2 linked regions of the Pedobacter sp. W3I1 genome follow. Each later gene encodes a partner of the first gene's protein in a complex. Links are inferred from orthologs where the notes say so. Each region holds a gene or a part of one and is shown in the gene's direction. Other genes may lie near its edges.

The links.
Region 2: scpB (region 1) and QF042_RS03270 share a complex: the UniProt entries of both Bacillus subtilis proteins name them as parts of the cohesin-like complex. The link is inferred for Pedobacter sp. W3I1 from one-to-one orthologs.

Annotation. Positions count from the first base shown.
Region 1 is NZ_JAUSXN010000001.1:2,777,903-2,784,952, reverse strand. Bases 1-2,734 are described here. They hold scpB (SMC-Scp complex subunit ScpB), read left to right. Parts: upstream 1-951; coding sequence 952-1,518; downstream 1,519-2,734. Other genes in these bases: QF042_RS11630 (GNAT family N-acetyltransferase), read left to right, coding at 1,871-2,734; QF042_RS11635 (hypothetical protein), read left to right, coding at 1,606-1,797; QF042_RS11645 (two-component regulator propeller domain-containing protein), read left to right, coding at 1-700. Also shown: more of QF042_RS11630, read left to right, coding at 2,735-2,989; QF042_RS11625 (EamA family transporter), read right to left, coding at 3,121-4,050; QF042_RS11620 (Lrp/AsnC family transcriptional regulator), read right to left, coding at 4,055-4,534; QF042_RS11615 (helix-turn-helix domain-containing protein), read right to left, coding at 4,654-4,974; murC (UDP-N-acetylmuramate--L-alanine ligase), read right to left, coding at 5,119-6,471; prmA (50S ribosomal protein L11 methyltransferase), read right to left, coding at 6,618-7,050. UniProt on the Bacillus subtilis protein: Participates in chromosomal partition during cell division. May act via the formation of a condensin-like complex containing Smc and ScpA that pull DNA away from mid-cell into both cell halves.
Region 2 is NZ_JAUSXN010000001.1:751,512-757,147, forward strand. Bases 1-2,766 are described here. They hold QF042_RS03270 (ScpA family protein), read left to right. Parts: upstream 1-894; coding sequence 895-1,638; downstream 1,639-2,766. Other genes in these bases: dxs (1-deoxy-D-xylulose-5-phosphate synthase), read right to left, coding at 1-705; glyA (serine hydroxymethyltransferase), read left to right, coding at 1,701-2,766. Also shown: more of glyA, read left to right, coding at 2,767-2,972; glmS (glutamine--fructose-6-phosphate transaminase (isomerizing)), read left to right, coding at 3,119-4,957; QF042_RS03285 (hypothetical protein), read right to left, coding at 5,350-5,636. UniProt on the Bacillus subtilis protein: Participates in chromosomal partition during cell division. May act via the formation of a condensin-like complex containing Smc and ScpB that pull DNA away from mid-cell into both cell halves.

The DNA of each region.
Region 1 (7,050 bases):
TTATATCTTTTACAAGGTAGCTGTTTACATTACCCGCAAGCAGAAAGATAAGGAGCAAGCACAATTGTTATTAAGGAACAAAGTACTCATGTTAGAGCAACAGGCTTTGCAGGCGATGATGAATCCACACTTTGTATTTAATGTGATGAACTCCATTCAGCATTATATCAATACACAAAATACGGCTTCAGCAAATAAGGTTTTAACGGGCTTTGCCAGATTGATCAGAAAGAACCTGGAGATCTGTACAAAAAGTTACATTTCTTTGGAAGAGGAACTGGAATATTTAAACCTTTATTTAAAACTGGAGAAAAACCGCTTTGGCGATAAATTAAAATATATTTTTAACATCGATGAAGAAATTGATAAAGAAGAAACCTTTATCCCATCTATGTTGTTGCAACCTTACGTAGAAAATGCAATATGGCATGGTATTATGCCAAAAGAAACCGGTGGTGAAATTCTGATCAACATTAAACTGAAGGATGAATTCTATCTTAACATCGAAATTATTGATGATGGGATTGGAATTGACAACTCTTTAAAGGATAAAAAGGAAACACACATTAGTAAAGGCATGCAGCTTACCAAAGAAAGATTGCACCTTTTAAGTCAGATTGGAGCAAAACCTATACACTTAAACGTAAGGCAAAACACCACAAATGGTACAACAGTATCCATTTCTATACCGTTAAAATAGAAAATTTACCGTTTACTCAATTATTAATACCACTCACTAAATAGAATCTTGATCGAACCATGTTTAGCCTTAAACTTGTGTTAGAAATAAACGATAGTGTTTATCAAAGACGTTCTTATAGAATTGATATAGATATTTAATAACCTAACCTAAAACTATATCTTAATTCAGGTTTCATTTGTGTGTTGAAAGCGGTCTTGTTTTTAAAAGCGAGACCGCTTTTTTTATGCCCAAAAATTCTATTTTTGTATATGCCCAATCACAACATCACCAGGCACATTGAAGCCCTTGTATTTTCTTCCAGCCAAAGCATAGGTACACAAGAAATTATACTTGCCCTAAATGCTGTTTTCAATGAAGAATTTACCGAAGCACAAGTATTCGAAAGCATAGAACAGATAAAGGAAAAATATAGCCATGATGATTTTGCCATCGAATTGGTATTCTTAAACAATGGTTATCAGTTTCTCACTAAAAAAGATTACCATGAAACGGTTAACCAACTTCAGTTACATCGCTCGAAGAAAAAGCTAAGTCAGGCCGCTATGGAAACGCTGGCAATTATTGCCTACCGCCAGCCCATTACTAAATTAGAAATTGAACAGATAAGAGGTGTAAATTCGGATTATTCAGTGCAACGCCTGTTGGAAAAAGAGCTAATCAGTATCGACGGAAAAGCAGAAACTCCCGGCCGGCCTATTCTGTATAGCACCAGCACATTATTTATGGATTATTTTGGCTTAAATAACCTAAACCAACTTCCTCAATTAAAAGATATTGTAAAGGAGGAAAATACTGTAGGAGAAAATGTGGAATAAATAAATTAATTTCTTTGCTTCCAGATTGTTATTAAAAAAAGTTTTTTTGTATTTTTAAACTATAAAAGCAATTTTTATTTTTGTGTTATGAAAGCGCCAAAGAAACTCCCAACTAAGCCGACTACCAAGAAACAGGTAGACGAAGATGATGATCTTGAAGATGACGATATTCTAACAACAAAAAAGAAGCCGCTAGATGATGACGATGATGATTTTGATATCCCATTAGATGATCTTGACAACTTCGATAATTTCGACGATGACGACGAAGACTATTAATATTTGAAAAAATATATATTTGAAAAAGCATCCGCCCGCTTGGTAGGATGCTTTTTAATTTTAAAATCTGCCCATGCAAGTTATATCAGTAAGCAATTCATCATTAAAAAAAGACTTTCTAGACACACCCAAAATTCTATATAAAAACGACAAAAACTGGATCTGTCCGTTGGATAGTGAAGTTGAAAATGTTTTTAATCCCGAAAAAAACACCTTTTTTGCGCATGGAAAATGTACACGCTGGGTTTTAAAAGACGATGCAGGAAAACTGATTGGCCGTGTAGCAGCTTTTATCAATGAGAAAAAAGCGTACCACTATGATCAACCAACAGGTGGTATGGGTTTTTTTGAATGTATTGATGATGAAAAAGCTGCCTTTCTTTTATTCGATACGGCTAAAAACTGGTTAACCGAAAACGGAATGAAAGCGATGGACGGTCCAATTAATTTTGGCGAAAACGATAGCTTCTGGGGTCTATTGGTTGAAGGCTTCACCCCTCCTTCTTTTGGCATGAACTACAACTTTCCATACTATCAGAAATTTTTCGAAAAATATGGTTTTGTTACCGAATATGAGCAATTAACCAATCACATTAACCTTACTATTCCTTTTCCTGAACGCTTTACAAAAATTGCCAACTGGGTAAGAAATAAACCGGGTTATACTTTTGAATATTTCAGCAAAGCCAATTCCAGCAAATATATTACTGATTTAATGGAAATATACAATGATGGCTGGCAGGATTTTGAAAACTTTGTTCCTATAAAAAAAGAAACCCTGGAAGAGAGTTTTAAAAGTATGGAACCTATTATGGATGAACACCTGATCCAGTTTGCATACTTTAATGGCGAACCAGCATCCTTTGTGGTGTTAATCCCTGATGCTAACCAAATGATTAAAGGCTTTGATGGGAAACTTGGTTTAATTGAAAAATTAAAGTTTGCTTACCGCCGTTGGGTAGGCGTTACCCGCATGAGGGCAATTGTGATGGGTACTAAACCTAAATTCCAAAAACACGGCTTAGAATCGGTTCTTTTTATCCGTTTAGGCGAATATGTATTGCCTAAAAACCAGTACAAAGAACTCGAATTAAGTTGGGTAGGCGATTTTAATGAACAAATGATCGCTATCCATAAGGCCACAGGTGCAACGTTTGGCAAAAAGCACCTTACTATGCGGAAGATATTTTAGTTATTTAACGTCATTTCGACTGTAGCTTACTAATTTTTCATCAGTGGCGAAATGGAGAAATCTTTAATAGTGCTTAAAGATTTCTCCATTCCGTTGCACTACAGTCGAAATGACGATTCCACTATAATAATCTACGCATTTTTATATTTTGGTAAGTTAATTAAAAGCACACTTCCCAAAATAATCACCAGTCCGATTACTTGCGTAAGTCCGATTACTTCATTGGTAAAAGTTAAACTTAGCAAAACAGCGACTACCGGATTTACATAAGCATAGGTACTCACTTGCGTAGCCGGACGTACTTTAAGCAGCCACACATAAGCACTAAATGCTGCAATTGAGCCAAACAGAATAAGGTAAATAATCGATAACCAGGCATCAAGCGGTATATTCCCCCAATCGAGCAATTTAAACTCAGATTTGAAAAATCCTCCGGGTAAAAAAGCTATACTAGCCATCAACATCTGCCACCCTGTGTTTACAGAAACCGAGCTACCTGTAGTGGGATGATATTTCGAATAAAGTGATCCTCCAGCCCATGCTATTGGACCAAAAACGAGTAATACCATACCTATAATTTGCAAATTGCTTTGCGGTTTATCCAGCGCCTGCATGATCTGGTCGCCAAATAAGAGCACAACACCTAAAAAGCCAATCACTAAACCCGACACAACATATTTGTTACTCAGATTTTCTTTCCAATGCGATTTATCTAAAATAACGAACCATATTGCTGCCGAGGCCACCATTATAGCCACTAAACCGCTGGGGATAAACTGCTCTACCCAGATTACGATTCCGTTACCTAAGCCTAACATTAAAATGCCGCTTATTGCTGCAATTTTCATTGTTTTTAGGTTAAAAATCTCCTCTCCTTTAACCTTACACCAAGTTAACATCAAAATACCTGCAACAGAAAAACGGAATGCGCCTAAAATAAATGGTGGAAACCCGACCAGGGCCTTTTGAATGAAAAAGTAGGTTGAACCCCAAACGATATATACAATAGCGAAAGCCAGGTAAACCATTACCGGAGATGCTGTTTTATTTGAATTTGCCATATGCTTATTTTTCAGGGATTACTAATTTTTGTTGCTCTTTAACTGTCTCCAATACAATCGTGGTTTTTACCGATAGAATATTAGGAATCTTACTAAATTCATCCCGCAGTAAAGCCATTAGCGAGGCAGAATCTGCTGTACGCACTTTAATCAGGAAACAATCATCTCCTGCAATTACGTGCACTTCCTGCACATCAGGGATCTTTGCCAGTTCATTTGCAGTATCGTTGCAGCTAAAACTTTGAGACGATTTCATCGAGATAAAAGCCAATAATTTTAAATCGAGTGCAATGGGGTTTATTTTGGCGTTATACCCGGTAATTATATTTTTCTTTTCCAGTTTTTTTACCCGCTCCAACACAGCCGAGGGAACCAGATCTAATGCCTTTGCTAAATCTACATTCGAGATCCGGGCATTATCCTGCATAAGTCTGAGTATAGCCAGATCGATATGATCAAGGCTAATATTATTTTCGATTACCATTCTATAAAAATATAAATATTTAGAATAAAATTCAATTTATTTTAAATAAAAATGAACTTTATTCTTTAATATATTTTTATAATGACAATTAGTCGGCTAAACAATAGATAAACCGCATTTTATATTCCAAGCTTATCATACAGATCGATAACCTTTTTACGGAGTTTATTAATTTCTTCTTCCTTTTCGATCAGTTCTTTTTTAAGCGCAATGAGGTCTTCTGACGAGTCTGATGTTGCTGATTGCCCAGTGATCAGCTCTGTTACCGAAACCTTAAACGTTTTGGAAATCTGCAGTAAACGGGAGATGTTGAGATCGGTTTGACCTGTCTCGATTTTACAAAAAGCCGGAGTAGAAATATTAAGTTTTTTAGCCGCATCAGCTTGACTTAAACCTAAGGCCAGCCTGCTTTGCTTAATGTGATCTCCGATGCTTTTCATAGTTTTTTAGATATGAGATACTAGATATGAGACATTAAGAGATTTGAAACATGCGATTTGAGATATGAGATCTGAAAGGTAAGATTTCAGAGAGCGAATCCCTCTCAAATCTCACTTCTAGCATCTCAAATCTCTTTTACTGTCTCACTTCTCTAAAGAAGCCGCCAGTTCAGGCAAATCGAAACCTGCGTAATTACCAGAGCTCATCATCAACAAATTGGCATCTTTGTAATTTAAGCTCAACAAATAAGCTTTCAGCTTTGCCGCATCATTAAAAAACTTCAGTTTTGGATTGGCAAAAGCCTGCTGAACATCGTCTTCTGAAAAAGGTTCCATCCGTTTTTGTTCGAAAGATTTAATGTCGATAAATACAATTGCCTCATCGGCTTTATCCATAGCGCCTGTATATTCTTTCAGGAAATCTTTGTTCAAACTGCTAAAAGTATGCAATTCGATACAAGCAACCAGTTTTCGGTTGGCAAACTGTCCTTTAACCGCATCGATAGTGGCTTTCAGTTTTGACGGGGAATGCGCAAAATCTTTATAAACGTTTGTAGATTCATCAGCTGATATTACTTCTAAACGTTTAGCTGCTCCTGTAAATGAAGAGATGGCTATATCAAATTCTTTTTCACTAATATCTAACTGTTTGCACACCAATTTGGCTGCATTCAAATTCATCAGATTATGATCGCCGAATATTTTTAAAGCCGTTTCTTCTGGAAGCAAATAAGTAATTCCATTTCTAATTTCATGTGCTGGAATAGCATAAGCAATCTTTGAAACATTCGCTTTTGACTGCGTTACGATTTCATTTAAATCAGCATCTGCCTTGCAATAAATTAAAATACCGTTAGATTCAATGGTATCAATAAACTTATCGAACTGCAAAGTATAATCGGCATAGGTTGGAAAAACATTGATGTGATCCCAGGCAATGCCACTAATTACTGCAACATTTGCCTTGTAAAGATGAAATTTAGGTCTCCTATCAATTGGAGAAGACAAATACTCATCTCCTTCTATAATTATTACCGGTGCTTCTTCCGTAACTTTCACCATGGTTTCGAAACCAGCCAGCTGTGCACCAACCAGATAATCGAAATCGCGTTTATAGTAATTCAGCACATGCAAAATCATGCTGGTAATCGTTGTTTTACCATGACTACCACCAATCACTACGCGTAATTTATTTTTACTTTGCTCGTAAATGTATTCAGGATAAGAATAGATTTTAACACCTAATTCTTGAGCTTTCAACAATTCAGGATTATCGATCCGGGCATGCATGCCTAAAATTACAGCATCTAAATCGTTTGAAATGCGATTTTCATCCCAGCCCATTTCAGCAGGCAACAGGCCATATTTATCTAAACGGGATTTTGCAGGTTCAAAAATCACATCATCAGAGCCTGAAATCTGATAACCTTTTTTATGTAAGGCGATAGCCAGGTTGTGCATTGCACTTCCACCAATCGCAATAAAATGTATGCGCATGTAAATTAATTATTGAGTGATTGAATTAGAGAATGATTGAATGGGGAATTAATGAATTAGGAAATGAGACTTGGTATAAATGATTATAAGCCAATAAACTCACTCATTTCAATTATTCTATCATTCACACATTCAAAATTCAATCCTTATTTTTTCTCAAACTGGGTCGCAACCCAATCGCCATTTTGTTTATGATCAACGTATTTGATGCCATATTTAGCACATTCAGCGGTAATCATTCCTAAATCAGGATCTAAATAAAATCCACTGAAGAAAATTTTACCCCCAGCTTTCAATACTTCAGCATAACGGTGAATCTGATCTAAAAGGATATTTCTATTAATATTGGCAAAAATAACATCATATTCTTCGTTAGGAATCACCTCTTTACTCCCGCAAAGTGCCTTTAAATTATCTACCTGGTTAAGGGCAGCATTTTCTATGGTACTTTCGTAACAGATATCATCATAATCGATAGCCATTAAACTTTTAGCGCCTAGTTTTGCAGCCAGAATAGCCAGGATACCTGTGCCGCAGCCCATATCGAGGATGTTTTTGTCCTTTAAATCGGCAGCTAAA
Region 2 (5,636 bases), 2.0 Mb from region 1 along the record:
ACTTTTCTCTATTTTCTTAACGTATTTGTGTGCATTAGGGCCAAGTTTAGATAATCCTGCCAGCACATGAGAAATATCATCACGAAAACGGTTGTACGATTTTGAAATGGTGATGCTGGTTAGATATTCTTTCAATGCCCCCACATTCGGATCGATAGACATGCAATTATCATTTAAGATTACGAGCACATTGCTATTTTCGATCCCTGCGTGATTTAAGCCTTCAAATGCTAATCCTGCAGTCATGGCACCATCACCAATAACGGCAACGTGTTGCCGACCGGTTTCGCCTTTTAATTGCGAGGCTACTGCCATCCCCAAAGCAGCCGAAATGGAAGTAGAAGAGTGACCTACACCAAAAGTATCATATTCGCTTTCAGAAATCTTCGGGAATCCGCTAATGCCACCGTATACACGGTTGGTATGGAATAAATCTCTACGGCCGGTTAATATTTTATGCCCGTATGCCTGATGGCCTACATCCCAAACCAATTTATCGTAAGGGGTATTTAATGCGTAATGTAAGGCAACTGTTAATTCAACAACGCCTAAACTGGCACCAAAATGGCCGCCATTTACACTGACAACATCAATAATGTACTGTCGTAATTCCTGGCTTATTTGTTCTAAGTCAGATTCGCTATATTGCTTTAAATCAGCGGGATAGTTGATTTTAGATAATAGGGGGCCAGCTTTTACTTGCATTCGAAATTTATGGTAAAAAACAAGATACAAAGTAAGGCAAATTTGTTTTAATATAGAAGAGAAAAATGGTGCTTTATTCTTGATGGTTAAGCGGTTGGCGTTGAGGGCTTAGCGGATGGAGGTTGGGGGTAGGGTTTAGTGGTTAGGATTGTCCAGGACTAAAAATTTTCGTTATGTTTGTCTCTTCACATGCAGGCAGAGAATTTTGAAATAAAACTTCCGGTATTCGAAGGCCCCTTCGATTTGTTGCTGTTCTTTATCGAACGCGATGAACTTAATATCCAGGATGTGGAGATCTCGAAAATCACCAACGACTTTTTGGCCTATATTCATCAGCTCCTTGCTTTAAATGTAGAAGTGGCCAGCGAATTTATTTTAGTGGCCGCAACTTTGATGCGCATTAAATCGAAAATGCTTTTACCAAGGATTGAGGTTGATGAAACCGGAAATGAAATCAACTCGGAACAAGACCTGATTGCCAGATTGATTGCCTACAAACAATTCAAATCTGCTGCCGAAGAAATGAAAGTTTTTGAAGAGGAACGTTTGAAGCAAGACCATAGGGGTAACATAACATACGATCTCACTTTGGCAGCAGCATCCTCTACGCATCAAGATGAGCTTTTATCGCTTGATCTGTATAAACTTTTAACCGTTTACCACCGGACGATGCAGAAGTATGAGCTGCGCAGTGAAGAGGTTAAACATACTGTGGTTCAATATCCATATACCATTGAACAACAAAAACACTTTATTGCTAATTTGCTCGATATTAATAAACAGATTGATTTTGCTTTAGTGCTTAAAAATTCGGAGAATAAAGTGCATTTCGTTTATAATTTCCTGGCTATTTTAGAAATGTTGCAGCAACAAATCGTAGAGATAAGCATTGGGAGCGGCTTTAACAACTTTAATGTGAAAGCATTATCTTAATACAGCCTAAATTAAATTTGAAATTCTTACTTTTGCCAAAAAAATACAAACCTCATATAATGATGACACGCGACAACCAAATTTTTGAACTTATTGATAAGGAGTTAAACCGACAAGAGCATGGTTTAGAGCTTATTGCATCAGAAAACTTTGTAAGCAAGCAGGTAATGGAAGCTGCCGGATCGGTACTGACCAATAAATATGCTGAAGGCTTACCGGGAAAACGTTACTATGGCGGTTGCCAGGTAGTGGATGTAATAGAGCAAATTGCTATCGATAGGGCAAAAGAATTGTTTGGTGCAGCGTGGGTAAACGTTCAGCCACACTCTGGTGCACAAGCTAACGCAGCGGTAATGCTTGCTGTTTTGCAACCAGGCGATAAGATATTAGGATTCGATCTTTCTCATGGAGGTCACCTAACTCATGGTTCGCCTGTAAATTTTTCAGGTAAATTATACCAGCCTTTATTTTATGGTGTTGAAAGAGAAACTGGCCTGATCGATTATAAAAAATTAGAAGAAGTTGCCTTAACTGAAAAACCTAAATTAATTATCTGTGGTGCATCTGCTTATTCGCGCGAGTGGGATTATGCATTTATCCGTGCGGTAGCTGATAAAATTGGTGCTTTGGTTTTAGCTGATATTTCTCACCCGGCAGGTTTAATTGCAAAAGGATTGTTGGCCAACCCACTTCCACATTGCCATATTGTAACTACGACTACCCACAAAACTTTACGTGGCCCACGTGGGGGTATGATTATGATGGGACAGGATTTTGAGAACCCATGGGGATTAAAAACACCAAAAGGCGAAACCCGATTGATGAGCAATTTACTTGATATGGCAGTTTTCCCAGGTACGCAAGGTGGCCCCTTAGAGCATATTATTGCGGCTAAAGCAATTGCTTTTGGCGAAGCTTTAAGTGAGGAGTATGGAACTTATATTAAACAAGTTGCGGCTAACGCACAGGCCATGGCTAAAGCATTTGTGGCTAAAGGGTATGGTATTATTTCTGGCGGTACGGATAATCACTTGATGCTGATTGACCTTCGAAATAAAAATATCACTGGTAAAGTAGCTGAAAATGCTTTAGAGAAAGCCGAAATTACAGTGAACAAAAATATGGTTCCCTTCGATGATAAATCGCCATTTGTAACTTCAGGTATCCGTGTAGGTACTGCTGCAATTACGACACGTGGTTTAAAAGAGACTGAAATGGAAAAGATTGTAGAGTTAATTGATCGGGTTTTAACGAATCCTGAAGATGAAGCTAACTTAAATAGTGTAAAAGCTGAAGTGATTAAGTTGGTAAGTGCTTTCCCACTTTATAAATAAAATTATACACCAACCTTGCTTAGGTTGCTATAGCACGAGCAGTTACATTAATTTGTAGCTGCTTTTTTTGTAAAGTAAGTTTTTCGCCTTAATGCCGTAAAACAAACGTTTGTTTTATATATTTGATCAATAAAATGATGTAACTTATGTGTGGAATAGTAGGCTATATTGGCTACAGAGAAGCCTGGCCAATTGTACTAAAAGGTCTTAAAAGATTAGAGTACCGGGGGTATGATAGTGCTGGTATAGCACTGATGAATAATAGTGGTCAGCATATTTATAAAAAAGCCGGCAAGGTAGCGGTTTTAGAAGAATATGCCGAAGCTAAAGATAAGTCGGGTACAATTGGAATGGGCCACACGCGATGGGCAACACATGGTGTACCTTCTGATCGCAACTCTCACCCACATACTTCTAATAACGAAAAGCTTTCTATTATCCATAATGGGATTATAGAAAACTACGCCACCTTAAAGGAAGAACTAACCAGCCGTGGGCACGAATTTAAAAGTGACACGGATACAGAGGTCTTGATACACCTGATTGAAGAAATCCAGGAAATTGAACAGATTGATCTTTTAGAAGCTGTTCGTTTGGCTTTACAGGAAGTGAACGGTGCCTATGCCATCGTGATTATGGATAGGGAACACCCGGATCGTTTAATTGTTGCAAGGAAAGGTAGTCCCATGGTAATTGGTGTTGGCGCAGGTGAATATTTTATTGCCTCTGATGCGACACCCATTATAGAATATACCAAAAACGTAATTTATCTAAAGGATGGTGAAATCGCCCTGATTACCAAAGATGACCTTTTGGTTAAGCAATTGGATAACGTAGTGCAAACACCGTTAATTCAAGAGTTACAGTTAAAGCTTGAGATGCTGGAGAAGGGCGGCTTTGATCACTTTATGTTGAAGGAGATTTATGAGCAGCCACGCTCAATTAAGGATTGTATGCGTGGACGTATTTATCCTGAAGAAGGAAAAGTTCAGCTTGGCGGGATCAAAGAATTTGCTGAGAAATTAAAAAATATAGACCGGATTATTATTGTAGCCTGCGGAACCTCGTGGCACGCAGGTTTGGTTGGCGAATACCTTATCGAAGAGTATGCCCGTATTCCTGTTGAGGTGGAGTATGCTTCAGAGTTCAGGTACAGAAACCCGATCATTACTGAAAAAGATGTGGTCATTGCCATTTCACAATCTGGAGAAACGGCCGATACCATGGCTGCCATTGAGATGGCTAAAGAACGTGGAGCAACTATTTTTGGAATTTGCAATGTTGCCGGGGCATCCATCCCACGTTTAACCCATGCCGGCGTTTATACGCACGCCGGACCAGAAATTGGTGTCGCGTCTACAAAAGCATTTACTGCACAGGTAACGGTTTTAACCTTGATGGCCTTTTACATGGCGCAGCAAAAAGGAACCATTACCACTTCAAAATTGATTGAGCTTTTAACGGAATTGGATCATATCCCTGAAAAGATCCAGATAGCGCTGGAGTCGAACGACCTGATTAAAGAGGTAGCAGAAAAGATTAAAGATTCTACTAACTGCTTGTTTTTAGGTAGAGGTAGTGGTTTTCCAGTGGCTTTAGAAGGCGCCTTAAAACTGAAGGAAATTTCTTATATCCATGCAGAAGGTTATCCTGCGGCAGAAATGAAACACGGGCCTATCGCTTTAATTGATGAAGAAATGCCGGTAGTTTTTATTGCTACACAAAACTCATCGTACGAAAAAGTGATCAGTAATATACAGGAGGTAAAAGCCAGAAAAGGAAAAGTAATTGCGATTGTAACCCAAGGCGATACCGAAGTGAGGAAAATGGCAGATTACTGTATCGAAATTCCTGATGCAAACGAGGCTTTCCTACCTTTATTAGCAACTATTCCACTCCAGTTATTATCATACCATATTGCGGTGATGAGGGGCTGTAATGTAGACCAGCCCAGAAACCTGGCTAAATCGGTAACTGTAGAATAATTTTACAACAAAACAAATAGATAAAGCAGCTGCATTCATTTGTAGCTGCTTTTTTTTGCGCTATTTAAATACCGGCTTTGTTAAATAAGCCCGATTGTACGGATGCCGTTTTGATCCACATATTTTTAATTATCGATAAATTAAAACGGCAGGAGGAAAAGCGGGGCTGCAGGCTGCCATAGGCACCAACAGTTCACTTTCAAAAAAGAATGAAAGTGTTATTGATCTTCAAAAAAAAGCCTAAAAATGGAGTGGCAATCTTAAAATCTTGGTAAAAAGTAAAGGGCCGATATTCTTTGAAGAAATATCGACCCTTACCATCTAAATTAACGCTCTCGAATATATAAACGGAAATTCTCGCCGTTTTGTTTTGAGAAAATAAAAAAAATATGTTATTTCTCGTAACTGCCTAAGGTTGAGGGGTAAATTCTTGCATCTCCTTTAGCATCTTTATGGAGATAATTAAAGAAATACGGGTCAGTGCTTAAGTCAGCTCCTTTTTTCCTGGCTAGGCTATTGGGCGATACTTCAAAATTTTCCAGTTCCCGATTAATAAAAAGAGGATCGGTATTTAAAATATTGCCATTGTTGTTGTAGGTGCTGTTGTTAGATCGGATTAAATTGCTCCATAAATTCAATTGTACGATGGCTGAGGTTTTCTTTTGGATATCCAATTCAT